3 regions of the Halotolerantifilum yawarlongkerapense genome follow, and region 3 is predicted to be linked to each of the others. Evidence: riboswitches for the same ligand, from Rfam matches in the RefSeq annotation. Region 3 holds a riboswitch; each other region holds the start of a gene.
What was found. Region 3 has a riboswitch for cyclic di-GMP ahead of ACULM0_RS13140 (EAL domain-containing protein). Riboswitches for the same ligand answer to the same signal wherever they lie in the genome.
Positions count from the first base shown of each region.

Region 1: linked by a shared signal. The riboswitch ahead of ACULM0_RS04525 (transglutaminase-like domain-containing protein) and the one ahead of ACULM0_RS13140 (EAL domain-containing protein) in region 3 are both predicted to bind cyclic di-GMP.
Region 2: linked by a shared signal. The riboswitch ahead of ACULM0_RS11475 (LPXTG cell wall anchor domain-containing protein) and the one ahead of ACULM0_RS13140 (EAL domain-containing protein) in region 3 are both predicted to bind cyclic di-GMP.

Region 1 covers NZ_CP199719.1:939,423-949,243, forward strand. The annotation lists gene ACULM0_RS04515 (ABC transporter ATP-binding protein) at 1-425, opposite strand, end outside; gene ACULM0_RS04520 (arsenate reductase ArsC) at 654-1,061, opposite strand; gene ACULM0_RS04525 (transglutaminase-like domain-containing protein) at 1,214-1,999, opposite strand; cyclic di-GMP riboswitch class I at 2,013-2,087, opposite strand; cyclic di-GMP riboswitch class I at 2,163-2,239, opposite strand; gene ACULM0_RS04530 (HD-GYP domain-containing protein) at 2,366-3,838, opposite strand; gene ACULM0_RS04535 (bacterial transcriptional activator domain-containing protein) at 4,003-5,223, opposite strand; gene ACULM0_RS04540 (CvfB family protein) at 5,410-6,264, opposite strand; gene ACULM0_RS04545 (putative heavy metal-binding protein) at 6,347-6,667, opposite strand; RNA gene rnpB (RNase P RNA component class A) at 6,835-7,176, opposite strand; gene ACULM0_RS04555 (Cof-type HAD-IIB family hydrolase) at 7,243-8,088, shown strand; gene ACULM0_RS04560 (hypothetical protein) at 8,099-8,536, opposite strand; gene ACULM0_RS04565 (TetR/AcrR family transcriptional regulator) at 8,595-9,161, opposite strand; gene ACULM0_RS04570 (alpha-amylase family glycosyl hydrolase) at 9,503-9,821, shown strand, end outside.
Region 2 covers NZ_CP199719.1:2,330,408-2,340,228, reverse strand. The annotation lists gene ACULM0_RS11490 (hypothetical protein) at 1-1,182, opposite strand, end outside; gene ACULM0_RS11485 (helix-turn-helix domain-containing protein) at 1,325-3,100, shown strand; gene pcp (pyroglutamyl-peptidase I) at 3,114-3,752, shown strand; gene ACULM0_RS11475 (LPXTG cell wall anchor domain-containing protein) at 3,821-6,319, opposite strand; cyclic di-GMP riboswitch class I at 6,420-6,503, opposite strand; cyclic di-GMP riboswitch class I at 6,571-6,651, opposite strand; gene ACULM0_RS11470 (GumC family protein) at 6,895-8,277, opposite strand; gene ACULM0_RS11465 (flavodoxin family protein) at 8,437-8,919, opposite strand; gene ACULM0_RS11460 (polysaccharide biosynthesis protein) at 9,121-9,821, shown strand, end outside.
Region 3 covers NZ_CP199719.1:2,676,237-2,686,057, reverse strand. The annotation lists gene ACULM0_RS13160 (hypothetical protein) at 1-175, opposite strand, end outside; gene ACULM0_RS13155 (hypothetical protein) at 190-846, opposite strand; gene ACULM0_RS13150 (hypothetical protein) at 791-1,027, opposite strand; gene ACULM0_RS13145 (molybdopterin-dependent oxidoreductase) at 1,425-2,090, shown strand; gene ACULM0_RS13140 (EAL domain-containing protein) at 2,175-5,921, opposite strand; cyclic di-GMP riboswitch class I at 5,990-6,075, opposite strand; gene fsa (fructose-6-phosphate aldolase) at 6,313-6,954, opposite strand; gene ACULM0_RS13130 (exodeoxyribonuclease III) at 7,211-8,041, opposite strand; gene ACULM0_RS13125 (sensor domain-containing diguanylate cyclase) at 8,153-9,748, opposite strand.

The sequences.
Region 1 (9,821 bases), 1.4 Mb from region 3:
TGCTGTCCACCGGACAGCTCGTGCGGATACCGGTTGTAGTAATCTTCGGGTGCTAAGTCGACGAGCTCGAGTAATTCGAAGGCGCGCTCTTTTCGTTTTGCCGCGTCCCACCCCTCGAGTTCGGGAATTATCTCAATATTTTTCCCCACCGTTAGGTGAGGCATGAGACCCACTTTCTGGATCACGTATCCAATTTGTCGACGCAGTTCGATCTTGCTTCGCACTGTGTAATCTTCCCCATCGATCAAAATCGTCCCACTGGTGGGCTCGTTCAAACGGTTGATCATCCGCATGGTCGTCGTCTTACCGCAACCGGATTCACCGATCAACACGACGATCTCTCCTGTGTTGATCTGCAGGTTTAACTCCTCGACGACGTTCGTCTTGCCATCATAGGATTTGGTCAAATTCACGAGTTCTATCAATCTCACGACCTCCTCTTTTTCCAACTGATTTCATGTCATATGAACATATGCACACAATTCGCTATTTTATAAACGTATTTTCTCTATTTCAAAGTATATCAGAGGATTGTACAACTGTCAAAAAATGTGGCCATGAAAGCGTTTCCGTATTTTAAAAATCTATAGTTCCGGATTAAACATCATTTTTCATGAAAAAACACCTTCCATTAGTATAGAAGGTGTTGATGTCTACAAATCCAACTCACCAGATCGAATCTGCTCGATCAGATGCTCTACCTTTTCTTTGATCAGATCTCGCGTCTTCCGGAAACCCTCGATGGGGCCGCCCGATGGATCGTCTAGACCCCAATCTTCTTCGTGTTTGCTTGGGACGAAGGGGCATACCACGTTGCAACCCATGGTGATCAGGATATCCAGTTCACTGGGTATGTCGGATAAAAGCTTGGGGTGGTGGTCTGACATATCGATCCCCGCCTCTACCATCACTTCAACGGCTCGTGGTTTGACCTCTGGATACTCCTCGGTCCCGGCAGAATAAGCTTCAATCAGGTCGCCACCCAGTGCCTTTGCCCACCCTTCTGCCATCTGACTTCTACATGAATTGTGCACACATACAAACGCCACTTTATAAGCCATAGAATCCTCGCTTTCACATCACCATTACCTGTTATTCATTCTCATTTATATTATAGTGCATCGCGCGCCCTTCGTCCAATGGGTTAACAAAGGCTTAACAAAAAACGCGCACTTGAAAAGGACGGTCCCACGGGACCGTCCTGACTTTCGATTTAATATTCTCGGACCTTTAGGTAATCACTCGCGCTCTTGAACATCATGCTAGGCGCGTTAATGGTATTGTCGTAGGTCGAATCAATGATCGCCCATCGGTCTTCGTCGGCCAAATAAACTTCGTTCCAGGCGTGGTAAACATCGATGCCGGTTCGGTAGCCTTTGACGAGCTTCGTAGGAATCCCTTGACTTCTCAGCATCGCACCGAGCAGAGCCGAGTAGTCATAGCAGATGCCCGTTCCAGTGGCCAGCACTTCATCGATCACCGGCACGTAATTGGTGTCGATGGTATTGATCTTGTTGTAATCGTAGCTCATCATTCCCACGACATAGTCGTACAGTATTTCAATTTTCTCGCGATCATCCATGGCGCCTGCCACGAGGGTTTCGGCCAGTTTAATGGCTTCCATCTCCGCGTCCCAGTCTACCGGTTGTGCGGACTGGAGGTAAACGCTCGTATCTGCAGTCATCGATGCGACGATTGTCTTGCGCTCAAGCACACTGTACTTGTTACCGCTCGATTGTCTGAGCAGCGTCATGCGGTAGGATCCGCTACCCAGCTGCAGCGGGACATTCAGATTGTTGGCATCAAAGGTGTAGTAGTACTTCGCCTCATCTTTTTCCACCATCAGTTTCAGCGTTTCGCCGGCGGTTTGTCGTTGTAGAGAAACGACACCCTGTGCGATGGCTTCTTCATTGAAAGCTACCTGCGTGTTCGCGAAGGCCACAGCGGTAGTTGATAATATCAGGATCAATACAAATAGGCTGGCGATGAATTTTCTCATCGAAAACTCTCCTTTCGGTAGCTGGCTGCCCCCTATGGGCCCTATAGCTTTGCGTCACCAGATTCCTCTGGTTTTGCCTTTGTCGCTTGAGAGTGTACTCTCGATTGACGTCTATGCAATTAATTGTAAAATATTTCCTAGTGAAAATAAAAAAACTAACCACTTCGGTAGCCAGGCTGCCATTTGAAAGGCCCTGTAGCTTTGCGTCCCCGCATTTCCACGGGTTTGCCATTATCGGAGGATAGTCCTCGCTAATATGTGAATAGTATACCACAGCTCTTTTGTTTATGTCAACCGTAAAGAGGGCGCCGAAAGATAACTTTCAGCGCCCTCTTTGAGCTATCCTTCATGCGATGGAACTTGCCTTCAGTGCAAGGCACCATCGCTTCTGACCAGTGAAAGAAAAGTATTGGTGATTTCTGGATCAAACTGATTGCCCGCTCCAGCTTCGATCTCCTTGATTGCCTCCTCGAGGGATTTCTTCTCTCGATACGGTTGATCGTGAACCATCGTATCATAGGCATCGAGCAGTGCGAAAACGCGATCCACAATCGGGATCTCTTCTCCCTTCAGTCCGCTCGGATACCCACGGCCGTCCCATCGTTCATGGTGGTCGAGCACCAGTTCGTCGATGTAATGGATCTCGTAGATCGAGCTGGCAAGTCGATACCCGATTTCCGCGTGTCTTCTGAGAATCTCCCACTCTTCTTGAGTCGGTGGTTCGCGCTTGAGCAGAAGCTCTTTGGGGACAAAGACCTTGCCGATATCATGGTACTCTGCCAAAAGCTTCAGATCCCGTATTTGCTCATCACTGAGACCAACGGCCTTGCCTACCTTCTCCGACAAACGCTTGAGTCTCGCGAAGTGTCCTTCTGTCTCGACTTCCAGTTCATTCAACCACTGGAGTATATGCCGGACGATCCCTTCCTTCATTTGTTTGCTCTCGATCAACTTGTGATGGTACATCCGATCATCCGCACGTTGGTAGACATCGATCAAATTTTCCCCTTCCTCCGTTTTCTCGGCTACACCGAAACTAATGGACAGGTTGAGGTACTCTAGGGGACGATCGGAACAGGCTGACTTGATCCGCTGCACGATGAGTTCTGCCTTCTCCCGAGGCATCCTCGGTAAGAGCGCTGCAAATTCATCGCCCCCGACGCGCGCCAGGATATCCTCTTCTCTCAGCGATCCCTTGATAATCTTTGCAGATTCACGAAGCACCAAATCACCCGTGCGATGGCCGAAAGCATCGTTGATAAGCTTGAGTCCGTTGATGTCGCCCACGATAATCGTGAGGGGGAGCTGACGCTTGACATCCAGGCGGATCATTTCCTCTTCAAAATAATGGCGATTGTAAATACCCGTTAGTCGATCGATGAACTGGGCATGATGGCGATCCTCTTGCCCTTTTCTCCGCATGTACTCGGGAAAAGAGGGCCCCATTTGAATTTCCTGCTGCTCCGCGTCAAGTGAAGCGCCCCCCATCTGATTGCGTATCTCCGTAATATCAGATAGATACAGATAAAGATGGTTCGGATCATCGGCCATGATTGTAACCAGGTACCAGGCTTCTTTCTCCGGGATATACTTCTCGAACTTCTTGACTGTATTGGGGATCATCGCGTTGTATATATCGTTGAGACGCAGAAAGTGATCTTCATACTCTACCACGAGGTCCGACATCCTGCGACCGATCAGTGCGGTTTTCGGCGCACCAAAAAGCGTTTCAAAATTCGAACTAGCCTCGATAAACAAATAGTCCATGAAATGTCCACTGTTATCGTAAAGCGCCTTGAACTGCATGAACAGATCTTTCTTAGCACTGTATTCCATCATTTTGATCAACTCCTCACGAAATCTTCTACCCTAAAGGTAACACAGGACGATGTCAGCCTTCGTGCGTTTCAATTGCAAGGAGCATAGGAATTCATAACAAAAATCGTTCATATGCGTTACAGCCCGGGCACAAGAAAACCGCTCGCACATTCTTCCGCGAACGGTTAAAACATCATCATCTCAATGCGATTGAAAGAGAAAGACAAGCGGTGAGGCTTCTCGCACTTTTCCTCGAAAGCCGATCGAATACGCTGTTCGATCACCCCAATGTGTTGGTAGTCCGCATGATCGAGCAACATGAGGAGTTGCCTATCGTTCCACTGTGCGTAAAGGTCACCCAAACGCAATGACTCCCCAATCACACTTTTCAACTTGGACATCGCCAGTGCCTTTTCCGCAGGCAAGTCGATCGGCTCCAGGGTTACAAGCGCCAGCATCCGCGTCTCGTCATCCCGTCGTGATTTTCTTTTCTCTACATTGTAAACGAAGCGGAGATACTCGAGATCACAGTAGTATGCGCCACTGGCCTCCTGCTCGGTCAGACGGGCTTCGATACTATTGAGATCCGTCAGCGCCTTCTCTTCGCTCTCGAACTGAATCCTGCGGTAGACAGCTTTCATGGCTGACGTCGGTTTGATATCATAATCCTTGTACAGTTTATAGGTCGTGTACTCATAATGACTGAGAGCCTGCTGTACCAACCCCTTGGCAATCATGGCCTCAAGGTAAAGGATATGGAAACTCTCCTCAAAGGGTTGGAGGGCAATGGCCCGCTCGCAAACCTCCATGATCTCTTCATACCGCTTGCGCTCTTTCAATAGGTTGAGCAGCTTGATCATATTCTGGTAATACAGCCGGGCGTAACGATTCTTGATCGGGACGGTCCAGTCGCCGTAACCACTGGAATCAAGGTACTCTCCCAAATAATACCGTAGTCCATCACGATATCGTTCGATCGCTTTTTCAGGGTTACTATCCACCAGTTCCTTGGCCTCGCGCATGGCAACCTCGAACTGATCGGAATCGACCACGCATCGGTCGCACAACATCAACATGTAGTAACCGTATTCGAAGGTAATATGAAAGATCGGTCCTTCGAGTGGAAGTTCCTCTTCCATCTCCTCTAGCATTTTTCGCAACCGGAAGATCTGGGTTCTGAGGACATTCTTGGGATCATTGTGATCCTTCTCCTCAAACAAATGGTTGACGATCGACTCCGGTAATAACCGCTTCTCGCGAAAGGCAATGAAATACTTGAGAAGCTCCAGGATTCGGTAAGATCGACCCATGGTACCGAGCATGCTCTCCCCCTGGTACAAAATATCGAACTCACCGAAAGTTCGAATAGATATGCTGTTGTCCTGCTTCATCTCCTGATGCGCCATGGAATGAACTCCTATCTGAACATACAATCGAAGGAGGAAGTTCGCATTGCCAAAAAATGGTACAACGGAACCAAACTCCTGGCCCTCAACGGCCAAAAAGATATCATTTCATAACTACCCCAAGCACAATGCTTCAATCTTTTTAAAAAAAACGCACCGGAGGATCCTCCGGTGCGTGGTCGTTGCTTAAGCTTCGTTTTCTGTTTCCGGTGCCTTCAAAGCGATGCCCTTCTCCGTTATCTCGATCAGGTTTTCCTTGAGGAGACGTCCTACGGCCCGTTTGAAAGCACGTTTGGACATCTGTAGCTCCGCCTGGATCCGCTTGGGTTCCGAGTGATCGTTGAGCGGCAGGTAACCGTCTCTGGACTGGATCCGCTTCATGATCTTGTGCGCATCATCATCGATTTGCTCATGCGCAGGTTTTCTCAGGCTAAGCTCCAGCTTGCCATCCTCTCGCACTTTCTTGATGCGAACGGACACGGTATCCCCGGGCTGGTAGTAACCGTAAAGCTCATTATTATGGATCATGCCATGGTACTTGCCTTCCACCGCCACAAAAGCCCCGAGGTCCGAGAAACTGTATAGAATCCCATCGCACTGATCGCCTTCTTCAAAAGGACCGGAACTGGCCAGATTCGTGTATACATTCATCGTGGCCGAGAGCCGATCGCTATTGTCCACGTAAAGAAGGACAACCACTTCATCGTTCTTGCGTACGGTGCCCTTCTGTTCACCGAAGGGCAAGAGGAGATCCTTGTCTAGACCCCAAGCCAGGAACGCTCCTACTTTGGTCACATCGATCACACGCAGGCGACCGACTTCTCCAACTTGCAGGGCGGGTTCCTCCAGCGTCGCAGTCAAGCGATCCTCTGAGTCACGGTAGATAAAGACCTCCAGTTCATCCTCTAGTTGGAAGTCATCGGGGACTTCCTTATTGGGGAGCAGGACCTTTTCCTCATCCTCAAGGTTTTCTTTCAAGTATAGACCGAAGGGTGAATCCTCGGCCACGAGCAACGTTTGTTTGATTCCCAGTGTAATCACGTGCATGCCTCATTTCTTAACACTCTTGCTAACGGACTTCATATCTTTCTATGATACAGGAAAACACGTCAGAACACCAGAATTATTTGATCACCACCGCTGTACCAGAGGCCGTTACCATCAACATGTTGCCACCTTGACCGAGCACTTCATAATCAATATCCACGCCAATCACGGCATTGGCCCCCATGGATCGCGCCCTTTTCTCCATCTCGGCAAGTGCTTCTTCACGCGCCTTGATGAGCTCCCCTTCGTAGGATCCGGAGCGACCTCCAAAGAAATTCGATAGCCCAGCGGCAAAATCCTTGATAAAGTCTACTCCTGCGATGACCTCCCCAAAGACAATGCCCTTATACTCGGCCACGCTCTTGCCATCGATACCCGGTGTTGTTGAAACGATCATAGAATCTCCTCCTTGCTCACTTTACCATATTATGTCATCTCAATCAGTATATCATATTTCCACTGACAACCTTCCAAATTGCAGACAAATTTCATCGATTCTTAAGAATCATTCCGTCTCAAAAAAACACAAAAACACCGCCCCGAAGGACCGTGTTAATATGATGTTCACCGACCAAGCCGTTAAGCCGAGTTCTGTCTTGGACAATCATCTATCTAGGCGCATTGTTGCCAATACGCTCGTGCGACCTACCACTGGGAAGGACGAGCAGCCCCTTTTTTCTCCCTAACTTGGTCTTGCTCCAGATGGGGTTTACAGAGCCACAAAGTCGCCAATGTGCTGGTGAGCTCTTACCTCACCTTTCCACCCTTACCACAATGAAGTGGCGGTATATTTCTGTTGCACTTTCCTTGGGGTCACCCCCACTGGGTATTACCCAGCACCCTGCTCTACGGAGCTCGGACTTTCCTCATGCCATTTGCATGACATGCGATTGCCTAGCTTACTCAATGAACGACTTTTATGATACACTAGGAAAAGAAAAAATGCAAGACCATTAGAACGGAGGATATAGTATGAGATATCAATTGGTCGCCATCGACCTGGATGGTACCCTATTACGTACCGACCACACCATCAGTCCCTATAACCAAAAGGTCATTCGCGAGCTGATTGCCCGCGGTGTACACATTTTGATTGCCACGGGGCGTACCTTCACTGCGGCGAAACAATACCACAATTTACTGGGGCTAGAAAGTCCGATGATCAACTGCAACGGTGGCTTCGTTTACGACCCGGTGGCCAAGGATGCTCTCTTCGGCTATCCGATCAGCAAGCGAGAGCGCATGCGCATCGCAGAGCTCTTTGAAGAAGCCGAAGCCTTCTACATGTTCTATACGGACAACACCATCTATGCAAAGGACCATCGCTACCTCATCGAAAAGTGGGATGAAGAAAACCAGCGTCTCGACGAGGAGAATAAAATCAACATCGTGGTCTCTCAAGATCTTGCTAGTATCTTGAAAGAACTCGATGAACCGATCTACAAATTCCTGGGCATCGAGGAGAACGAATCCAAGTGGCGCGTCCTCTACGATACCCTCAAGAAAGAAAAGGAGCTTGAGGTAGTCAGTTCTTTCAAGGCCGCCATCGACATCATGGAGAAAGGCATCACGAAAGGCAAGGCCCTCCAGAGCGTGGCCGATTACCTCAAGATTCCCATGGAGGCAGTGATTGCTCTCGGCGACAATGACAACGACGCCACCATGCTCGAGGCAGCAGGTCTCGGCATCGCCATGGAAAATGCCACCGACGCGGCCAAGGCCAGCGCCGATGATATCACCCACCACCACGAGGACGACGGTGTGGGGCGCACCCTCAACGATCTCTTTCATCTGAACATCGAAAGGCACCCAGAGTAGGGTGCCTTTTTTAAGTGTTTTTAATGCCCTCCAGGAGCAGGGTGTAGATTTCTCCGGCTTCAAGCCATTCCTGTCTTTGCTCTTCCGAAAGGGTGATGAACCCCTGTAAAAAGACGAGAAAATAGTTCAAGAGCAGTTCAACTGGCATCTGCCGGATTTCACCTCGGACCATCCCCTGCTTGATCATCACCCGCCAAGGTTGCACGACCCCTTCATTGAACCCCTGTTCGGAGAGAGCCGTGTCCGTTGTTTCTGGATTCAGCGCCAGATCAAGGAAGACCCGGTCGAAGGCTTCGCAGTGTCTGGACCGGACCCCGCAGTAGACGTCAATACACCGGATCAACTTCTGCTCAAAAGTCAGGGTTGCATCTAACTGGACCGAGGCGACGCTTTTAAGCTCCCTTTCAATCGAGCTATAGGCTCTATTTACCATTTTTGAATCCTTCATCTCCACACCCCTTTGCATCGAGTGAGCGCTCATTCTATTCTGGCCTGTGAAAATGGGATCATGCGATCCCATTGAAAACGATATCGAGTAGCGTATCACTGAGCTCTGCCGGCGCCATACCCCCGTCGAGCATGGTACCGTAGAGTGGAATCATCAGGTGCATCGAGAGAAGTGTGCTCGTCACCAGCGAATCGGGTACCTCCCGAATCTCTCCATTGTTCAGTGCGTGAGAAACCAAAGAGGTGTAGATCGTCTGTAATTTCTCCCGATAGATACGTCGTGATTTTAACGTGTGTCCCTCGTGGGCAGTGTTCATCTCCGTCAGCAAGAGACGTGAACGCGATGCGTCGGAGAGATAGGCCTCCATCTCATACTGCAAGAGTCGCCTGCATTTCTCTCGAAAAGCGATGCGTGGATCTGACATCTGGACAAAAATCTCGGCGCGATCCTGCATTTCCTTTTCAAAGATATAGTCAAGTATATCATATTTCGTTCTGAAATAATTGTAGATTGTCCCCACCGATGTCTGGCTAGCGTGCACCAGGTCATCGATCGACGTGTAGGAAAAACCCTTCTTTGCAAAAAGCACCACTGCATGCGAATAAATGACCTCTTTCTTGCTCATCGATCCAACCCCTTCGGTCCAGCACTGCTAGAAAATGTCTCTCTATTTCCATGATAATACAATTGCAAAGGTTCCACAACAACCTTTTGCTGGACGGATCATTTCCGGTACACGCTGACTGCTCTGCAAGCATGAATGCGGCAGGCTCCTTGCACCAATTTTTGTGTGGATGACAATTTCACCCCCGCGGTCTATGATCTCTACGAGCTAAAGCTCATCCTCGAAAAATGGCACGCTGGTATGGAAGGCGAGGCGTGTCCCTGGTTCCTCAATAACCACGACCTACCCCGTCTGCTCAGCAGCTGGGGAGACAAGGGCGCCTTCATCTATCAGGGCGAGGAATCGGGATGATCAACGTGGCCTTCGGGCGCATCGAGGACTACAACGACGTGGAGACCTGCAACCGCTACCGGGGTTTTCTCTCCGACGGGCTCAACGAAAAAGAGGCCCTCGAGCTCATCCACATCGGCAGCAGGGATCACGCGATAACGCTCATGCAGTGGTCTGACGCACCACAAGCCGGATTTTCCACCGGCACACCATGGCTCGGTGTCAATCCCAGTTACAAGACGATCCATGTCGCGGCCGACCTTGCCGAACCCGAGGGTATCGATCACTTTTACCAGCGCTTAATCGCGCTGAAGCAAGAAGAACCCACAT
Region 2 (9,821 bases), 350 kb from region 3:
TAAGAACCCTACGAAGATTCCGGCGATAATGACCGAGACGATGGTGACTGTGGTGAAACCGCCCACCAGCATCTTGGGTAGCATTTCGTCCATCAGGAAGGCCTGCTCGTCGTCGTTCTCGGCGAGGGCTGTGGCCGCCTCCTGGGTCAGGATGTAGTTCGGTGGGAAGCCGTAGAGGGCTGTCAGCGCCACGGCAAAGGACATTTCCTTGGTGTAGCCGAGTTTTGAGCCCACGACCATGGACAGGATGCCCATGCCCGTGACACCGAGTAAGATCACGCCGAGAAGCGGACCTGCGATCTCAAGCAGCATTTCTGGAGTAGCGCGCGCTAGGCCGGCGAAGACGAAGGCCATGAGGCCTGTGATCAGGAAGCCGAAAGAGCCGGAAAGGTTCAGCGGGCGCTGTTCTACGAAGCCGATTTCCTGGGCGATAACACCGAAGAGCAGGCAGAGGACGAAGGGCGAGATCTCGACGATCGGCGCCAGGATCCCTGCAGAGGCCACGGCGGCCCAGGCGGTGAGGCCCAGCTTCGCCAGGATCACGTAGGTGGTCTGGTACTGTTTGGGCAGCGGCGGGATGAGTTTCTTCTTCTTTTCCACCAGCTGGTCTTCTTCATTGGGCTTCACGTGTACGATGGATCCGTCTCGGAAACCCGACAGGAGTCGCTTGCCTTCTTTTTTGAGCATCATGGCGGTGAGCGGGTAGCCCACGAAGCCCTGCATGACGTAGGTCACGATGGCCAAGACCGACAAGGTGGTGAGCCCCAGCTCGGCAGCGGCCTCGGACATGATGATAGCAGCTACGATTCCTCCCGTGAGCGGAGGTGTAGCGATGACCACGGTCTCCCATCCAAAGAGGAAGCGGCCGATGGTCAGCGTCATCATGGTGATCCCGATGATCCCCACGACGGCCACAGTGATGGTACGCCACTGGGCGGCCAGTTCACGGATCGTCAGGAGCGTCCCCATGTGGGTGATGAGCAGGTACATGGACAGGTAGACGATGGGGGTCTGGAAACCTGCGAGCGCCACGATATCGGCGGGGAAGAAGGTCCAGAAACCAAAGAGGAAGAGGAGTGCGGCGACGAAAACCGATGGGACGAAGGCTTTCGTCTTGGCTGCGACGACGTCGCCGGCCGATAGAACGATCAGTACGATAGAAAATGCCATTAATAAACTCATAATAGATGATACCTCCCTTTCTTTATACTTGTGATGAGTATAACAAAAGAATTTTCTGAAAACGACGTGAATCACACCAAAAAGTTTTAGATATTTTTGTGGTGATACCCTATAATGAAAGAAAGATAAGGAGGCTACCATCATGCGAAAGGACAATCGGGAGGTCGAGGCGCTCAGGTCGCTCCTCGAAACCTCTCAACTGCTCAACTCCAGCCGCGACCTGGAGACCATCCTCATGACGCTCATGCGCGAGAGTATCGCGCTGATCCCTGGCGCGGATGCCGGCGCACTCTTTTTATTCGACCCCGGGGAAAATCTTCTGCAGATGCGCGCCTATGTGAACATGGGCGACAGTGTGGCAGATGTAAAGCTGGCACCGGGGGAATCCATGACGGGAATGGCCTTCATGGCAAAGCGGGCGCTTTTTTTCCGCACGAGCGAGGAGGTCCAGCGGGCCATGGGGACCATGGCCGAGCCCAACAAATCCATGGCCGACGACGGCCGGGTGATCGCCAATCAGATCAAGAGCGCCATATGCTGTCCGCTCATGAGCCACGGTCACCCCATCGGCGTCGTGGTCGTGGACCGCTTCAAGAGCGACAGACCCATGGTGGAGGCAGATGTGACCCTCCTCGAGATGATCGCCGAACAGGCGACCACGGCCATCGTGAACGGCCAGGTTTACGAGCGGGAGATCGAGAACGGCCGGCGTCTCGAACAGCAGCGCAACCTCTACCGCTATGCCACCCACCTGCATAGTGAGCTGACCACCATGATTTTAGAGGGCAGTTCGGAAGAGGCCATCGTGAAAAAGATGATGACGCTACTGGGCCGACCCGTCTTTCTCATCGATGGGCTAGGTCGGGTGCCCTTTCACGGGATCACCGACCGAAAGGTTCAGCAGGCGATTACCGAGGAGTTCCCACGGCTCATGGCTAAACTGGCGGGCGATCCCTCTCGGGCAAAACTACGGACCCAATCGCCCTATCATCCCTTTCCCATCATGGCCAATGCCGAGCTGATGGGCTGGCTGGTGGTCATGGGCGAAAAGACCCTATCCGAGCTGGAGATCATCACAGCCGAGCGCGGTGCGTCGGTCCTAGCCCTTCTCTTTCTCAAGCAGTCCGAAATGCTGGGCTTGGAGCAGTCGATCCGCGGCGACTTTTTCGATCAACTGCTGGAGGGACGTGGAGATGCCTCGGTCATGAGCAGTTACCGCTTTGCACCGGAAGGCCGCCACCAACTGGTCCTGGTCACCCTCCGCACGTCGAAAGAGGCGGAGGACGAAAGGACGCGGGAACGCAGACACCGGTCGGCGACGAACGATCTCTACAAGAAAATAGAAACTTGGTTAAAGAGCGAGGCCCCGGGTTCTTTTCTCGCTACCCGCAACCGTCGCCTGTCGATCCTCCAAAAGGTGGGGGGCGAACCACGGTTGGAGGTCCAGGCACTCTATAGTACGCTTTTGAAAAGCTCGATTCTCGAGGGCTTTCATCTGCGTATCGGGGTGAGCGACTCCTTTGAAGGTACGAAGCACTTGCGCCAGCACTACGATAATGCCAAACAGGCCCTTGCCCTGAGCGATGCACCGGTGGTTTTCCACGGGGATTTCGAGGTGCGCAAGTTCCTGCTGGCCAATGAGCCCAAGGAACTGGAGGCCTTTTACGAGAAGATCCTGGGTCCTCTGCTCACCTACGGGGGGACGGCGGGTGAGGATTTTCTCGAGACACTGTCCACCTACCTGAGGGAGAACGGCAGCTGGACCAAGGCTAAGGACCGGCTGCACATCCACGGGAATACCCTGACCTATCGTCTCCGGCGTATCTCGGAGCTGCTGGGGATGGATCTCAACCGGTATGAAGACCGGCTGAAGCTGCAGCTGGCGCTGGAGATCAAGGCGATCTTGGCGTCTCGATAAGGGGGAATCGATCGTGCATATTCTGGTGACGGGCTTTGAGCCCTACGGTGCTGATAGGCTCAACGCCTCCAAAGAGGTAGTCGACCACCTCCCTGAGGTTATCGGAGGCCACACGATCCACCGTCTGATCCTACCCACCACCTTCGACCGGTCGATCGAGGTGATGGATGCTGCGCTCACGCGCTACCGACCGGAGCTGGTGATTGCGGTGGGCGAATCGGTGGGGCGTAAACAGATTACCCTGGAGCGCGTGGCGATCAATGTCCAGGATGCACCCCTTCGAGATAACGCGGGAAGCCAGCCGGTGGACGAGCCGGTGATTCCCCAAGGACCAGCGGCCTATTTCTCGACGCTTCCTATTAAAGCAATGATGAGAGCGCTGGTGGATGAAGGGATTCCGGCACGTGTGTCCAACTCGGCGGGCACCTTTGTATCGAATCATTTGTTCTATGGATTGATGCACCATCTCCATCACCTCCTGCGGATGGTCCGGGGCGGTCTGGTGACGGTGCCGCTACTACCGGAACAGACCAAAGAAGATCCCAACTGCCCTTCTCAACCCCTTGAGATATCGGTGCGTGCGCTGGAGCTGCTGATCCTAGCAGCCGACCGGAGGGATGATTTGAATGAACCGGGCGGTCGAATCTGTTGACAATATTCCAAAGGATAAAGGAGAGATGAGACCCCGACGGGGGAATCATCTCTCCTTTTCATGTGTCTCTATCTCCGCTTTCTCAGGCTGAAGCCGAGTCCGCTGAGGACGAGTCCGAACCAATAGAAGAGTGTGGGAGGAATCTCGCCTGTTTGCGGCAAGGTTCCGGGGGCTTCTGGGATCGGTTCATCCAGAGTGATCTCCTCTTCAGGAGGATTGATCACTTTCGGACGCTCTGGTAGTGCTGGGGCTTGTGGTACGGGTTCTACAACCTCTACTTCTTCCGTCAGGTCGATAAAGATCGTACCTCCGCCACCGTTGTCGTCTCCATCATCGTCGTCATCATCATCGTCTCGATCTGGTGGATCATACTCGTTCGTGATGACCACCGTGGCCGATTCAACCTCTCCGCCGAGCGTAACGCTGTTCGGCGTGATGCTGAGCAGATCGTAATTCGTAGGTGCTGTCTCTGTCACCGTGTAGGTTCCTTCTCCAAGACCGGTTAAGGTCTCGGTGTCATTGCCCACGAGTGTCACGTTCTGATTGAATTCGCCAGGTCCTGTGACTACTGCGGTGAAGGTACGTGCGTTCGTTGAAATCACTGTGCCTACAGTGTTAACGACACGCTTCTGGATCGTGAGACTATAGGTCTCTTCTGGTGGTTCTTCTTCATCCACACTGTTGCGGATGGTCACGGTCATATCAGGGGTGTTCTCTGTCAATATCACGTTTGTAGGTGTGATATCGATCAGATCGTAACCCGAAGGCACATTCTCTCGAACAACATAGGCATAGTCGAGCGATAGCTCATCAAAGACAAGCGGTGTACCGGCAACTACGTCACCTCTTAAGGTTCCTCCTTCTCCAAAGGATAAGACGACTTCAAATGGTGTCGTATCACTTGTGATCATAGTCTCTCCATCCCATACTTCTTTTACGATGGTGATGGAACCGTATACCGGTGGTTCTTCCTCATAGTAGTTACTGAAGGTCAGCTCTTGTGCCAGATAACCCTGCTCAATGAGCACGGGCTGTATGGGATCTTCACAGAAGTAATCTGCTACAGGTACTTCCGTCACCACGTAGCTTCCTGGCTCAAGACCGTACAATGTGATGCTACCGTTACCCTCGATGGTCGGCGTTGCGGTAAAGCCCTTAGGACCTTCTACATTGAAAGTGAAGGTGACTTCATTACCCTCATCCAGAGAATCGTCAGCATATACCATCTTATTGATAGTCAACGAACCTGTGATCCACTCATTCTGGATCGTCGCGTTGATATCATCATCATTCGGAGTAAGCTCCACCGTAGCTGATGGATAATAATCGATCAGCCGGTACCCTTCGGTCGGTCGTTCGACCAGTTCGTATGTGCCGAGAGGCAGGTCGATGGACTTCGTCTCCCAACCTGTAAAGGTCAGAGTATCGTAGATCATTTCTCCATCCATGATGTCGACGACAAAGACGCCTTCGTCATCATCTTTCATTTCAAGCTCTTCGCCACCGTTATCAAACCAGACTTCTTTGTCAATGATCAGGAGACCGGTGGGTGGTGGTACCTGCTGGTTCTTCACTGCGATAACCGCACCCTTGTAAAGATCTACGCCCATATAGTTACCAGTGGGCTCATCATAAAGATCTCCACGTGCGTATACACCAGTGCCAGTTACATTCCACTCGGGACCAGATCCTTCGCTGAGTACAACGGTTTGGTCGAACTCTGGCTCAATCGTCAGCGGGTCATTCGTTGTGTCCAACTTGTACGATTCCTCAGTTCCTTGGATCTCAATGTTGATCTCCCAAAAGATATTGGGCTCATCCATTGACTCTCCCTCAGCATCGTACCATTCCTTGTCAATGGTTACTTCATACTTGCATATTGCACCATCGGATTCTGCTGTCGCAGAGAACAGCTCTTCAATCCAGTAGATGGTCTCTTCCATGTCGCCTGTGTAGAACAGATCGTATCCCCCTGCTTCTACTGTACCAGACTTTTCTACTTCCCCATCATGATACGTGTAGACCATATCATACGGATTCGGGTTCTCTACACTAAAGCGGTACTCACCACGCTTCTCTGTACAAACCGGTCTAAGAATTAGCTCTTCAGGCACTTTGTAATAAAAGGTCACATGGCTGATCTGGTGATCAATTTCGATAACCGAGTCAGTAGTCTTACCACCTCCATCGCTTGAAGGAGTTTGTAAGTTCGTGTCACTCAAAACTGGAGGATCGTAAGCATAAACATTTCCCTTGAGAGGCCCTCCTTTTACATACACATAGCTGACTGGAAAATTGGCCTCAAAAGATACTTTTGTCCCCATTTCATTCAGGTGAATCTCTACTCTAAAGTCTGATGGACCATAATAGACTCCATCTTCAAGTGGACCTTTTTCATCGTCACCTGGGATTTTCAATGCTAGGTATCCTTCATATTCAGGATCTTGATTCCCATCCCACATCGTAGGCGTAACGCTCGCACCCACACTGACGATTCCTGTTCCCATAACAAGGAGCAGGATCAAACCGAACGCGAGAATTCTTCTACCCTTCCTCTTCATTACCATCACTCCTACCTTCCTACAATACACAGATTGTCAACACCCATTATCTGTAAGGGGCCCCACTCCTCCCTTGCATTCAAAAACCAAAAAACGCCACAAAGAATGCGGCGGTCGGACGATCTTTCTCTAAAGAAAAAGACTCCTGGCTTTGCGTCCCCATCTCACGGTGGGTTTGCTCTTGACGCGCTTCAACGAATCCTCTTATCGTTTCCACTATTTCCTTATTAAACCAAAAGAAAACTGCCACAAAAAAACGTGGCAGTCGATCGTTCTCCGTATGCGGGAGATATCTGGCTTTGCGTCCCCGTCTCGCGGCGGGTTTGCTTTTCACAAATAGAGGAATTTTCAGATGAGTATCTATCCTATATATACCACCGAAGCCAGATGCTAAGCAAAATGTTCGAGAGCCAAGTAAAAATTTAATCCCCCTTGTATATCACAGAACTCGAAAAATTCACTCGAGTTAATAAAGATCATTCAGACTATTTCTCTTAACGATTATTCACCATTATCCAAATGCCTTGACGTTGAATAATTTGTATCTATATTGCTCAGCAAACCAAAACGCGAAAAATCAATTAATTAGCAACCGTCCGCGATACTTCCTCCATTAGAAGACCAACTCTTATTTGAGCTTCTGACTCAGTCGCATGCCAGTACGCTCTGAAGAAGACAGAGAAGACACTGAGCATCATTCCGAGTATCAGACCAATAGCCGTATTCATTAACACCCTTGGGCCTGTGGATCGTGTGGGCACGAAAGCATGAGAAATTACGATCATCTGGGAACCCGTGACTTTTGATGCCTCCTCGATGCGCGTACTCTCCAGTTGGTTCAAGAAGGCATCGTAGATTCGCTGTGCTGTGCTCACCTTGTTGGAGACCAATCTTTCCTCGTATTGACGATCGGAAAGAGCGAGCCTTAGCTCTTCAATCTGCTTTTCCATTTCAGCAATAGATTCTTTGAGCAAGACGTTTTCCTGTTCAAATCGCGTATCTAGGTTCCGCAGTTGCTGCTGGACACGTTCTTCGGCTATTCGCAGATCCGTGTGACGTGATGTCAACTCTGTATGCATGGGATTAATCTCTTCGCTATACATCGTTACATCTGAAAAACCAGAGGCCACAGTATCCTTGAGCGCCGGCTCGTCATAGAAACTCTTCTGCACCTGAAGCACCTGCTGGGTTTCGGCAAGCTGATTATCTACCGTACTCAGCTCAGCACGAAGTGACTTGATCGCCAGTTCTTTATCGAGCTTTTGGTTCTCGTAACGATCGTATAGTCCCACTTCCTTTGACTTAAACTCATTGAGCAGTCCTTGGTGAATGCTGATCTCCGAGCGTAACTCGTCAGAAGACTTCCCCGTGGCGATCAGTTCGCGGTGCTCTCTTAGACTTTCCTCGAGTGACAGTTTCTCGCTTATCATCTGCTCAGAAAGAAAAGAAGAAGAAATTTCAAACCTGCCCTTTTGTAAGTCGTCAATAAACTGCATGTACTCTTCTTTTACCGTGTTCGCCAGCATGGCCGCATACTCGGGATCTGTATCCGTGACGGTGATATGAATCATGTTGGAGTCTTCATCAGAAGTCACATTGATCTTCTGTCTGAATCCCTCGTATGTAATGTCCTCCGGCAGTTTAGCACTCTCCATCACAAGGCTGATCACCTCATAGCTCAGGATTTGGTCACGATACGTTGCAATCGAGAAACGGGGCATGGCATTTATTCCCTCCAGCAGGGCACCCATATCATCACCGTTCGAGGCATCCATTCGCTGATCAGCCGTGTTCGCCGGCATTAAAACAGCCGTGGCTTCATATGTGGGTTCCATCAGGAACTTTGATCCAGCAAAGGCTAGAACGCCAAAAACCAGCGTGACGATTAATATCGTCATCTTTCCTCGAAGCAACGTTTCGATCAACTCACGTAAGCTGATTTCATCAAAATGGTTCTCATTCAATAAACACACCTCTTTTGTAAAAATTATGAAATATGACAACGCCACTATTATATCAACTATTCCGTGTCGAAAAACCTCTACTTTTGTCGAACTCCGCATTCTGGGCAAAAAATTCGGAATCCCGTGAGTAGGGATTCCGGAAAACGATTATTTGTTCAGTCAAGACGTCTTTAGCGCTCGCGCCCAGGCCTTGGCCCGCTCGATCTCGCCATCAAAGAGGGGCCCTTCCTTGTCCTTGACAAAGAATCCAGCGACCTCTCCCGCGGCACTTCCTCCGCTTCTTAAGAGCTTCTTTTGCATCGGTTCTGCAGCATAGCCAAAGACCGACACAAAGGCGTTCAGCACCTTCGAGTTTACCTCTTCCAAAGAAGCACGTGTGTCGAAAGCCGCCACACGTCTTCCCCTTAGGCTACCGCGGGATTGAGTCCCCAACCAGTCATTAATCGCTTTTGTGGCTTTAAAGGCTCTGGTGGGCGATCCCACCACTACGAGGGACACCGCCTCTGGTACCGGACCGGGACCTGTTTTCACGTCGATCACCTCTACCTCAAGACTTTCCTTGAGCGCCTCCCCGATGGCTTCCGCCACTGCCTTGGTGTTGCCGAAAAACGAATCGTAGACTACCCATGCTTTTTCACCCACAATAGATCCCTCCCAAAAATATTTTTGATCCATCTGATTATTACTACCCATTTTCATAAAATTGTAGCATTTTTGTAACCATTTTTTACCTTAAATCGGGGATTTTCGACATCCTTCGACCTTTCCAAACGCACGCGAATCCGATATAGTAGAAATGAATCGTTAACGTGCGAAATACAGAGGAAGACTAAGGTGATTTTTATGCAGCAACGCATCAGACAGGGTGCTCTGATCCTGGCGGATATCCTACTCATCAATCTATCGTTCTTACTGGCCTTCTACCTGCGCTTTGAAGGTAGCCTCCTATCGGGGCAGGCCATGCAGTATCTACATACCTACGAAGATATCTTTATCACCATCACACTGATCAAAGTGGTGATCTTCTACTTTTTCAAGATGTACTCCAGCCTCTGGCGCTATGCCAGTGTGGACGAAATGGTCCAGGTGGTCACCGCTAGTTTCTTTGCCACGGCGGGCACCACCACCTTCATGGTCCTGACCCAGAACCAGCTACCGCGGAGCATCTACATCATGACCTTGATTCTTGACGTGGCCTTCCTGGGCGGTCTGCGCTTCTCCTACCGCTTCTTCCGTCTGATGAAACAACGACGGCTGGGACGACACAATGAGGGGAAGAAAGTCCTCATCGTGGGCGCGGGCGACGCCGGCGCCATGGTGGTCAAGGAGCTCAACCGTCACACGGAACTCCACCTGCACCCGGTGGGCTTGGTGGATGACGATCCCATGAAAAGAGGCAAGGTGATCGCCGGCGTCCCCGTCATGGGTGATACCCTGGATATCCCGGCTATCGTCAAGCGGGAGGGAATCGATCAGATTATCATTTCCATCCCATCGGCCTCACGTAAAGAAATCGCCCGTGTGACATCCGAAGCCACGGAAAC
Region 3 (9,821 bases):
GGTCCAGGCCCGTCTGCATGAAAAAAAGGGCAAAGGCTAGGCCGGACACGATTAGACCCAAGTACCACTGCCGTCCCCTCATGGATTCTTTGATCACCGATCCCGGACTGATCATCATGCCGATGACCGTTCGGATCGAACCCATTTGCTCTCTCTCCTTTCGATCTCTCTCCATTTCTCTTTCTCCCCTCATTTGAGAAGCGGTGCATTGCAACGGATGCAGCGTTCCTCATCTATCTGGTTTAAAGAAGCGCAGGCATTACAGAAAATGATCTCATCCCCCGATTTATTGTACTTTTCGTACGTGCCAAGCTTCCCATGGTGTCTGACCCGATCACCGACCCGGTAGTAGTCGAAAAGTGTCGGATCGTCGTCGGAGGTGATCTCGTGTTCTCTCCCGCTTTGCTCTTCGATTACCACCGAGTACCGGATGGTCGAGCGCGGAAGATTACCGCTGTCGGCATTAGCAGATTTTCGCACCCTTTTCTTCCGCTTGTCTGTGACGACTCCATCCCAGCTTCTGCCCCCGTTCCGGCTCATCACCGCGTACTGGCCGATAGACAAAAACATGAGCGCTATTGCAGTACCGATCATCAGGGCCTGCGTCAAAGCCATCTCCTGGGTCGTGAGCCCATAGAAGGCAAACCCGATGAATACCGAGAAGGCGAGACCCACCGAGAAAAGCCGTGCGTATCGCTTGCTATTATTCACGTGCCTCTCGAAGAATGGATCGCTGATTCGTTCAGAATAGCCGACTCCGGTCGTCCTTTCCTCCGAAAGCGTCTGGCAGTTAGGACATAAGGTCTGCCCATTGGGAATGAAGGTCCCACAGTTGGTACAGTACATGATCTTCACCTCCTCCAATGCTCTCTAGGTATCTGATGACAGCATCTCCTGCTTGCTCTCCAGCGTGCACTCGAGCTCCCCCCACCGAGAGCGCCGCATCCGTTCCCGGGATGCCAACGGCCTCTGAATAGGTCGTCATCCTGACGACGACCAAACCAGAAGATCCCCTAACCCTATTCATCTCTTTCATCTCCCCTTCTCACGCCTAGTCAAATCCTTGCTACTTGAGAATAGTATACCCGCTAGGGTCATCCGCTGATAGGTCTGTCAATTAACTGGCATTGACCAAAATTGACAAGACCCCGAATCGAAAAAGCAATCTGGGGTGAAACGACTGACTATCCTCTCGCTGGTAGTTCTCTCCGTCCACAACCACCATGCCGAACCCATCGCCCTCTCGCGTATGATGGTCTCGGGATAGACGGCCTTGTACTGATCAAAACCACTCTCCCAGTAAAATCGTCGGCTCCGGTCGTTAGACGGGGACTCACACGGGTAATAGATAGTCATCGAGAGCCCTCGCTGCTACGAACCCCTTGCACTGCTTTTCCTAACTCCAGGATAGGAGGTTGAGTGTCATGAACAGATTGATCGTAAGGATTCTTCTTCTGATAACCCTGCTCAGCATCGCAGGTTGTACACAGACCCCAGATGCGGATGGCTATTCCGGGGCAACGCTCGATCGTTTTCGGGAGAGTGAGATCCGGGAGTACAAGGGGGCCCGCCTTGAACCCGCTATCGGACCGCGGGACAATTCAATCAAGGGCGTACAGCAGGTGGATATGAGCGGCTACACGCTGACGGTCAACGGTCTCGTCGACCAAGCGGTCGACCTCACCTACGATGAAGTCCTGGACCTCGACCACCACCAGAGACTCATCACACTGTACTGCGTGGAAGGCTGGGATGCCACGATTCTCTGGGAGGGCGTGCTCCTAGAAGAGATCATGAACGAGGCGGGGATTTCCCCGGAGGCAAATACCGTGATCTTTCACTCTGCAGATGGTTATAGCACCTCCCTTCCCCTAGAGACGATTATCGACAGAGACCTGATCCTTGCCCATGCCTCCAACGGGTTGGATCTACCCGCCGAAATGGGCTTCCCCTTCATGGTCGTTGCCGAGGATAAGCTCGGGTACAAGTGGGCACGCTGGGTAACGGGAATTGAGCTTTCCGATGATCCCGACTACCTCGGGTACTGGGAGAGCAGGGGGTACAGCAACGAAGCCGATATCCAGGACTAGACGAAAAAAGCGTACCCAGACGAAGGGCCCCCGATCATCATGATGATCGGGGGCCCTTCGTTCGTCACACGCTTAGGTTTTTCTCTACAGTTCTAGCTCTCCATCTCGTTCCATACGAGGCGCTTCTTTGTGAAAGAACGTGCGAATGGAGGTGGCGATGAACCGACCATCATTGAACCCAACATCATTCTTCACGCGGATGTGCACCTGGTTGAGCAAACCCGTGAGTTTCATCCTTGCGTTTTCGTCGATGTTAAATTCTAGACCGTAGGTCACAATGCCGAGCTCGAGTTCCTCTCGCCATACGGGGGTCCCGTGTACCCGTAGCACCTGACCCATGAGCTCCGTCCCAAACTGAAGGATCAGATCACGCTTCAAAGGGAAGTTGACGTTCGTTAAAAAACACAGTCCACCTGGTCCGATATTGCGGATGAGGCACTTGGTGTTCCCCACATTGGTCTTCTTGCCGTTAATCTCGAGGATGGTCATATCGGCCTCGAGCAAACTCAAGAATTCGACGCGGAAGGATTTCCTCCGCTCCTTTTCCGGCTGATCCGATGCATCGTTGGCCCGTTGCGGTCGAATGCGCCGTCTGGCCAGCACAGGTTCGATCGCCTCGGCGGGTATGGCCCTCTGGTAGAGGTTCCCCTGGCCGACCAGACAGTTGAGCCGTCGGAGATAGAGCAGTTGGTCCCAGTTCTCAACGCCCTCCGCGACAATCTTCATCTTCAGATCCTTCGCCAGACCGATGATCGCTTTGAGAATCTTTTTGCGGCTCTCGTCATCCGGTACGTCGTGGAGAAACTCATGATCGATCTTCAGGATATCCACATCCATGGTATGCAGATAGGAAAAGGAGGAGTAGCCCGTTCCAAAATCATCGATGGCAATCTGGATCCCGAGGGACCGCAGGACTTTCAGATTGTTCTCCGTCTGCTGACCTTGATCGAGTAGCACCGATTCTGTAATTTCAAAGATGAACTGGCGCGGGTCGATCTTATAGTCCGCCAGGGTGTTGACGATGTACTCGACGAAATTCTTCTGAAAGAACTGGACGCCAGAATAGTTCACCGCCATTTTCACCAAGGGAAGTCCCTTGTCGAGCCACTCTCGGTAGTAGCGGCAGACCCTGTCCAAGATCCACTGGCCCATGGGGATGATCATGCCGGTGTTCTCGGCTATGGGGATAAACTCCTCCGGCTTGACCAGGCCCCACTCGGGATGCTCCCACCGCGTCAGGGCTTCCACGCCTAAGATTTCTCCTGTGTTCAGCTTGAGAATCGGTTGGAAGTAAATCACCAGTTGGTTCTCTTCGATGGCGCGCTTCAGATCGTTTCTCAGTGAAAACTCTTTGAAGCTCTTGACGTCCATCCGCGAGGAGTAGGCTTGGTAACGGCTTTTGCCTTCCTTTTTCGCGCGATTGAGGGCCGTGTTGCTGTTTTTGATCAGCTCAATGGCTTCTTCCCCATCGTCAGGGTAGACGCTAAAGCCCACGCTCGCTGTGATATTGAGCTCGTACTGATCGATGTGAAAGGGCTCGTGAAAGATGCTAAGGATCTGTTCTGTGGCCAGACGACAGGTCATCAGTGTTTCGGTGCACCCCAAGAGGAGACCGAACTGGTCTCCATAGTAGCGAGCCAGAAAAGCTTCTTCGTTTTGAAAACGCTCTTTGATCACCTTGCCCACTTTCTTGATGAGTGCATCGCCCACGCCCATACCGAGTGCATCGCTCACGTCTTTGAATCCATCGATATCGATCATGTAGACACCGAAACGATCGCCCTTCTGCCCGCTCTGTTCGATGGTCTCGGTCGTTTTTCTCTGGAAGTACGAACGGTTTGGGAGGTCAGTCATCTCATCGTAATCAGCCAGATACTGTAGCTCCCGCTGTAAGGTGCTCTCGGCGGTGACGTCCTTCCAGTTCAAGATGATCCCCTGGACCTCTGGATCGCTCAGGTGGTTGCTCATCGTGACCTGGAGAAAAACGTGCCTGCCCTCTTTCGTATGCGCTTCTACCGGTGCCTCGAGAATCTTCCTGGGGTTTTCTCGACTCAGTTCCACCAGTTGCTTGAGATGACCCTTCTCCTCTCCTTCGACGAACTCCCAGATGTAGTGGCCCAGGATGTCTGCATCTTGGTAGCCCATCATCTTCTTAACCGTCGGACTGATGTACATGACCTTTCCCTCTTCGTCGATAATCTCAAAGATATCCTTGGCATTTTCGAGGAGTATTTGGTAGCGTTTCTGGATTCCCTCCATCTCTTCTTGAGATTTCTTCACCCGTTCCTCGAGTTCCTTCTGCTCCGTCACATCCTGTATGTTACCCCGTATGGCCACGGGTGTCTTCCCGCGGTAGATCACATCGACGAGATGCTTGATGTAGCGCACCTCGCCATCGGGACGTTTGATCCGAAAGGCCATCTCAAAGGGACTGATCATCGGTGGTTGCCCCATGGTTTCCTGTACGTAGGCTCGATCGTCGGGGTGGAGGTTTTCGAGAAACTGCTCGAAATTTGGCTCACCCTCCTCCGGATCCATGCCGTAGATTCTGAAGGTTGCCTCGGACCAGGTGATCTCCTGGGTGGTTAAATCCATGGACCAGCTCCCCATCCTAAAGGTCTGCTGGGCTTCCTGCAGGTCTCGGTAGGTGCGATCGATTTCGTCTCTCAGTCGGTGCATCTGGGTGATATCTTCGATCACGCCAACGATGGCGACCAACTCTCCGTCGACAAACTCTCCTTCCCCGCGGCTATGGATCATACGAATCTGCTGATCCGATTGGACGATACGGTACTCGATATCAAACGTATCCTTTGCGCTGGCGATCCGCTGGGCTCCAATCAAGTGCTCCCGATCTTCCGGGTGCACGCGATCATGCAAGACGGTCCGCTCGAAGGTCTTCTTCTCCGGGTCCAAACCGAAGATGCTCCGTACTTCTTCGCCGACCTCCACCGTTCCCTTCTCGACATTGACTCGGTAGCTCCCCCCTGTGATAAATCGTTCTTCTCTCATCAGATGCTCGCGAAGGAGATTGAAGTTCTTCTCGATAAGTAGATTCTCGGTCAGATCCTGCACCGTACCAATCATCTTATCGGGTGTCCGGTCCTTTTGGTAGAACATCTCGGCCTTGGCACGGATCATTTTCTCACGGCCGTAAGACGTGATGATACCGAAGTCTATGTTCAGGGGTACGCCTTCGTAGCTTTTTTTCATGGCTTCCACAAAAGGCGACCGATCTTCCGGTTTTAGAAAAGCCACCACATTCTCTAGGCTACCGTCAAATGCTTCAGGCGTCCGTCCGAAAATCTGATAGGTATCCTGCGAAGCGAAGAACTCCTCCTCTTCAAAATCGTAGGTCCAAGTGCCTACCTTTGGCGTCTCCTTGGACATGGACTTGTCTTCCTGTACAAAAGTCAACTGCTCCTCTTTCTCCCGGCCTTCTTCTTTTACAATGAACAACCAGTACTGACCGACCAGCTCCCCTTCTCTCTCGATGGGCACCACGGTCACCTCCATCAGGCGCCTCGGTCGACCCATTCTTAGAGATGTGATCAGGTGTCTGGTTTCCAGGAGATGCTTCAAAGAAGCATCGATTTCTTCCTTTCGCTCCTCTGGTAGGTACCAGAAGATCCGCTGGAGTTCCATCTCTTCTCTCGTTTGACCCATGAGGTCAACAAAAGCCTGGTTCATATCGATGATCTTTCCCACCGGATCACAAACGATCCCTGGATAGGGGAGACCTTGTGCCCAGATTTCAAAACCTTCCTTGAGATCAAAATCAGGATGATGGCCCATCCATTTATCCAAAATGCCCCTTCGCTTTGATGCCAAAATTGAACCCTCCTCACTGTTCAGCAAAAAAAAAATTGACAACCCTAGGGTTGCCAGTATCTTGATACTCGAGCAACCCGACGACCGTATCTTTCTAAGACGTAGGCTCGTGGCTTTGCGTCATCACCTTTCGATGATTTTGCCGTATGCTATGTTTTAATCCATGATTGCACGCTGGGTTGTTAGGGTTATACTACCATGATAAACCCGATAACGCCATATGTATATTACGCTTTGCCATAATTCCGTGCTCTTCTCCCGATCCCCCTAGCTTGAAAAGCGAAAAACCTACGCTCGTCAGAATGAGCGTAAGTCTCTCGTAGAATTGATCATGGGCAACCAGAGCTTGACCTCCGATTGTTGTACAAAATGAAAATCATTGAACGGATAACTATTTCGTGCTTTCCCAGTCAGCTAGGAACTTTTCTATGCCCCGCTCGGTCAGTGGATGATCGAGGGAATCCATCAGCACCTTGAAGGGTATGGTGGCGATCTCTGCACCCGTCAACGCGGCCTGGGTAAGATGGTACCTGTGTCGGATAGAGGCTACGATGATCTCCGAGTCGATACCATGGGTCTCGAAAATTCGCACGATCTGCTCAACCAGGGCCATCCCATCGTCGCCGATATCATCGAGTCTGCCGATAAAGGGCGAAACGAAAGCGGCACCGGCTTTTGCGGCCGCGAGAGCCTGCGTGGCCGAGAAGATCAAGGTCACATTCACCTTGATGCCCTTGCCGCTCAGGATTTTCGTGGCCTTAAGACCCTCTGGGGTCATGGGCACCTTGATGGTCACGTTCTCGTGGATCTCGGCGAGCGGCAGCGCTTCCTCTACCATCCCATCGGCATCGAGGGAGACCACCTCAGCGCTGATCGGCCCATCGACAATCTCCACAATTTCACGAATCACCTCTTCAAATACCCTTCCCTCTTTTGCAATGAGAGAGGGGTTGGTGGTCACCCCATCGAGAATACCCAGTGACGCTGCCCGCCTGATTTCGTCCACATTCGCCGTATCCAAAAAATATTTCACAAAAAAACGCCTCCTCTACTAGAAAAACAATCCTTGTTTTCATTGTAAAGATACCCTAGATGACCCCTGATTAAGCACGCGACCCTAGACGATCTCTCCCGATCAGGGCCCTGCGCGCGGACCATAGGAGAAATCAGGATGAACAAAAAATGCTCCCCTCTCCGTGGACGGTTTGCAGGTGACAATCGTCGACGATGAGGAGAGCATGCAGTTCATGGGTTCATCACTATCTTCCTGCTGTTGACCGATCCTGAAGCTAGGTGAAATCTATCTCCAACATCGTTGGCGTATGATCTTGTCTATCACCAGAGTCTACCATCTCGGATTTGACTACCTGATCAGCCAGTCGATCGCTCACCAACCAATAATCGATCCTCCAGCCGGAGTTGTTGATTTTACTCGTTTTTACCCTTTGTGCCCACCAGGAGTAAACACCCGTCACATCACCATGCAGATATCGAAAGGTATCTGTGAAGCCCTTATCCAGTAAGTCTGTGAAGCCTTCACGCTCTTCATCTGTGAAACCGGCCGACCGACGATTGTTATCGGGATGGGCTAAGTCGATCTCTTGATGGGCTACATTGAAGTCTCCTGTCGCAACCACCGGTTTCTCCTGATCTAGTCTCTGGAGATATGCCGCATACTGCTTATCCCATACTTGTCTATCTTCTAACCTGACCAGACCATCTCCTGCATTAGGCGTGTACACCTGGGTCAAGTAAAAATTTCCAAAATCCAGCGTAATGATTCTTCCTTCGAGATCCATTGTATCAGGGGCCTGGATCTCAGGGTAGATGACCTCTGGCGAGTAATGGTCTTTATACAAAAACATGGTTCCAGCGTAGCTTTTTCTGGCGGGTTCCTGAGAACTTCGCCATACGTAGGAATACCCCTCAAAAAACTCCGCCAAGCGCTCCTCATGTTTTTTACTGGGCCCCTTGGCCGGTAGTTTCGTTTCCTGTAGAGCGATGACATCGGCATCCATGCTCACGATCGTATCCAGTACTTTCCTTGTCAGCACCGCTCTATTCGAATCACTTGTTAAGGCTGCGTTCAATGAATCAATATTCCATGAGATCAGTTTCAATTTACTCCTCCTTGGGTCCTTTGTCCTGATGTTAGCTATTTCCTGAATACTTTTTAACGTCTACGTCGTTTGAACAGCGGGATGGACGATCCGCGAGGGCACGGATCCTCATTACGTTTCACTGTGCACCAGCTTGTCCACGGTTTTCCAACGCAATTTTTTCCACGATTTCTTCTCATACATTTGCTGATCGGCAGAGGCGATCACGTCCTCAAGGACATCACAAGCATCTACGCAGGTCGCAAGTCCAAAGGATATCGAGAGATCCGATCGATTTTCATCTCCGTCCACCGACTCCAACTGATCTTCTAACCGGGCTAGGATTTTCTCTCCTACCTCCCTACTGGTTTCAGGAAGCAACAAGACGAATTCATCGCCGCCGACACGAAAGAGCGCATCCTCTTCACGCAGTACACTGCTCATATGCTTCACGCAGCGCAAAATGTGCACATCACCGGCGGCGTGACCATCCCGGTCGTTGACAACTTTCAGATCATCGATGTCCGCAACGATCAACGTGATCGGGTAGGCTGCCGTACGATTGAATCTCTCCATCTCCTCATAAAGAAAATGGCGATTATACACACCTGTCAGCGGATCACGATAGCCCAAATCCTTCAAGTTATCCTCACGCTCTCGCAAGGAACGGCGCATCTTCTCCATGGCCGAGGCCAAATAACCAATCTCATCCTTGGCGTCGACAGCGATGGGTTCTTCCAATATTCCCTCTTCCAGAAGACGAACCTTGTTCTCAAGGTAGGTCAAAGGAGCGAGCTGGTACCGCATGGTGAGCCACAAGAACAAGGAACCGAGGGCCGAAATCCCAGCCCCATAGTAGATGTTCTCCTTAAGGGCCGCCTGTTGCAGACCGATGAGCTCACTGTTCTCGAAGACCCGTTTCAGATAAAATCGATAGTCACCCTTGTAATCCTTCAGTGGGATCATTTGGATCAAATAAGGCGGCTCTACGACTTCAACCCGCTTGCCCTCACTCAGTTGAACCAAATAGTTGGCTGGCTTTTCGCAGGTCAACTGTACGGTTTCACGGGTCCCCTGCATCAGTTCTTCGCTTTCCGGTGTCAGCCCGTAGAGGTACCAATCACCACCGCTTACATTTTGAAAGATCCCCAATATGCGCTCGCCGAGTTCCATCCCCAGCTCCACGCTACCCAAAAACCGGGTCTCATGAAAAATTGGTACCACGTAGCGTAAGGAAAGACCATGCATTCCTTCTTCGAGCCCTCGCAGCGGAGGATGCTCAGGATCCTCGTTTACCTGAACCACCATGTTTCTGTAACCGCTCAGATCGTCTCCAAAAGCATCCGGGACGTGCACCCGGAAAAAGCTCGTGTTGTCGGGAAGATGAAAATGAAACTGTGTCACCCCTGCAGATTTCAATTTCTCGAAGGAAGGGGTCACCAAGTCCGACAGGGCCTCCCGATCTCTATTGGCAAATGCAGTGACCACCGAAGGGTTCGCTAAAATCTGCGTGATACCCGTTTCGAGGACTTGGTAGCTGACCTTGAATCGTCGCTCAATGGTATCGACAGCTATTTGATTGAGATGGTCTTCCTGCATGCGGATCATTTCTCTTTGGTCATTGAAAGACTTCAAAAGTAGCAAACTGACGATCGCGAAAAAAAACACCGAGGCAAGCACACTCATCTTGAATGTTAAGGAATGGTAGAATACGGTTTTACGTCTCATAGAACCTCCCGAGCGAGCATCGTTCTGCTTTTCACAATCTCATTATACCTTTTTACATTTCAAATGTCATCGT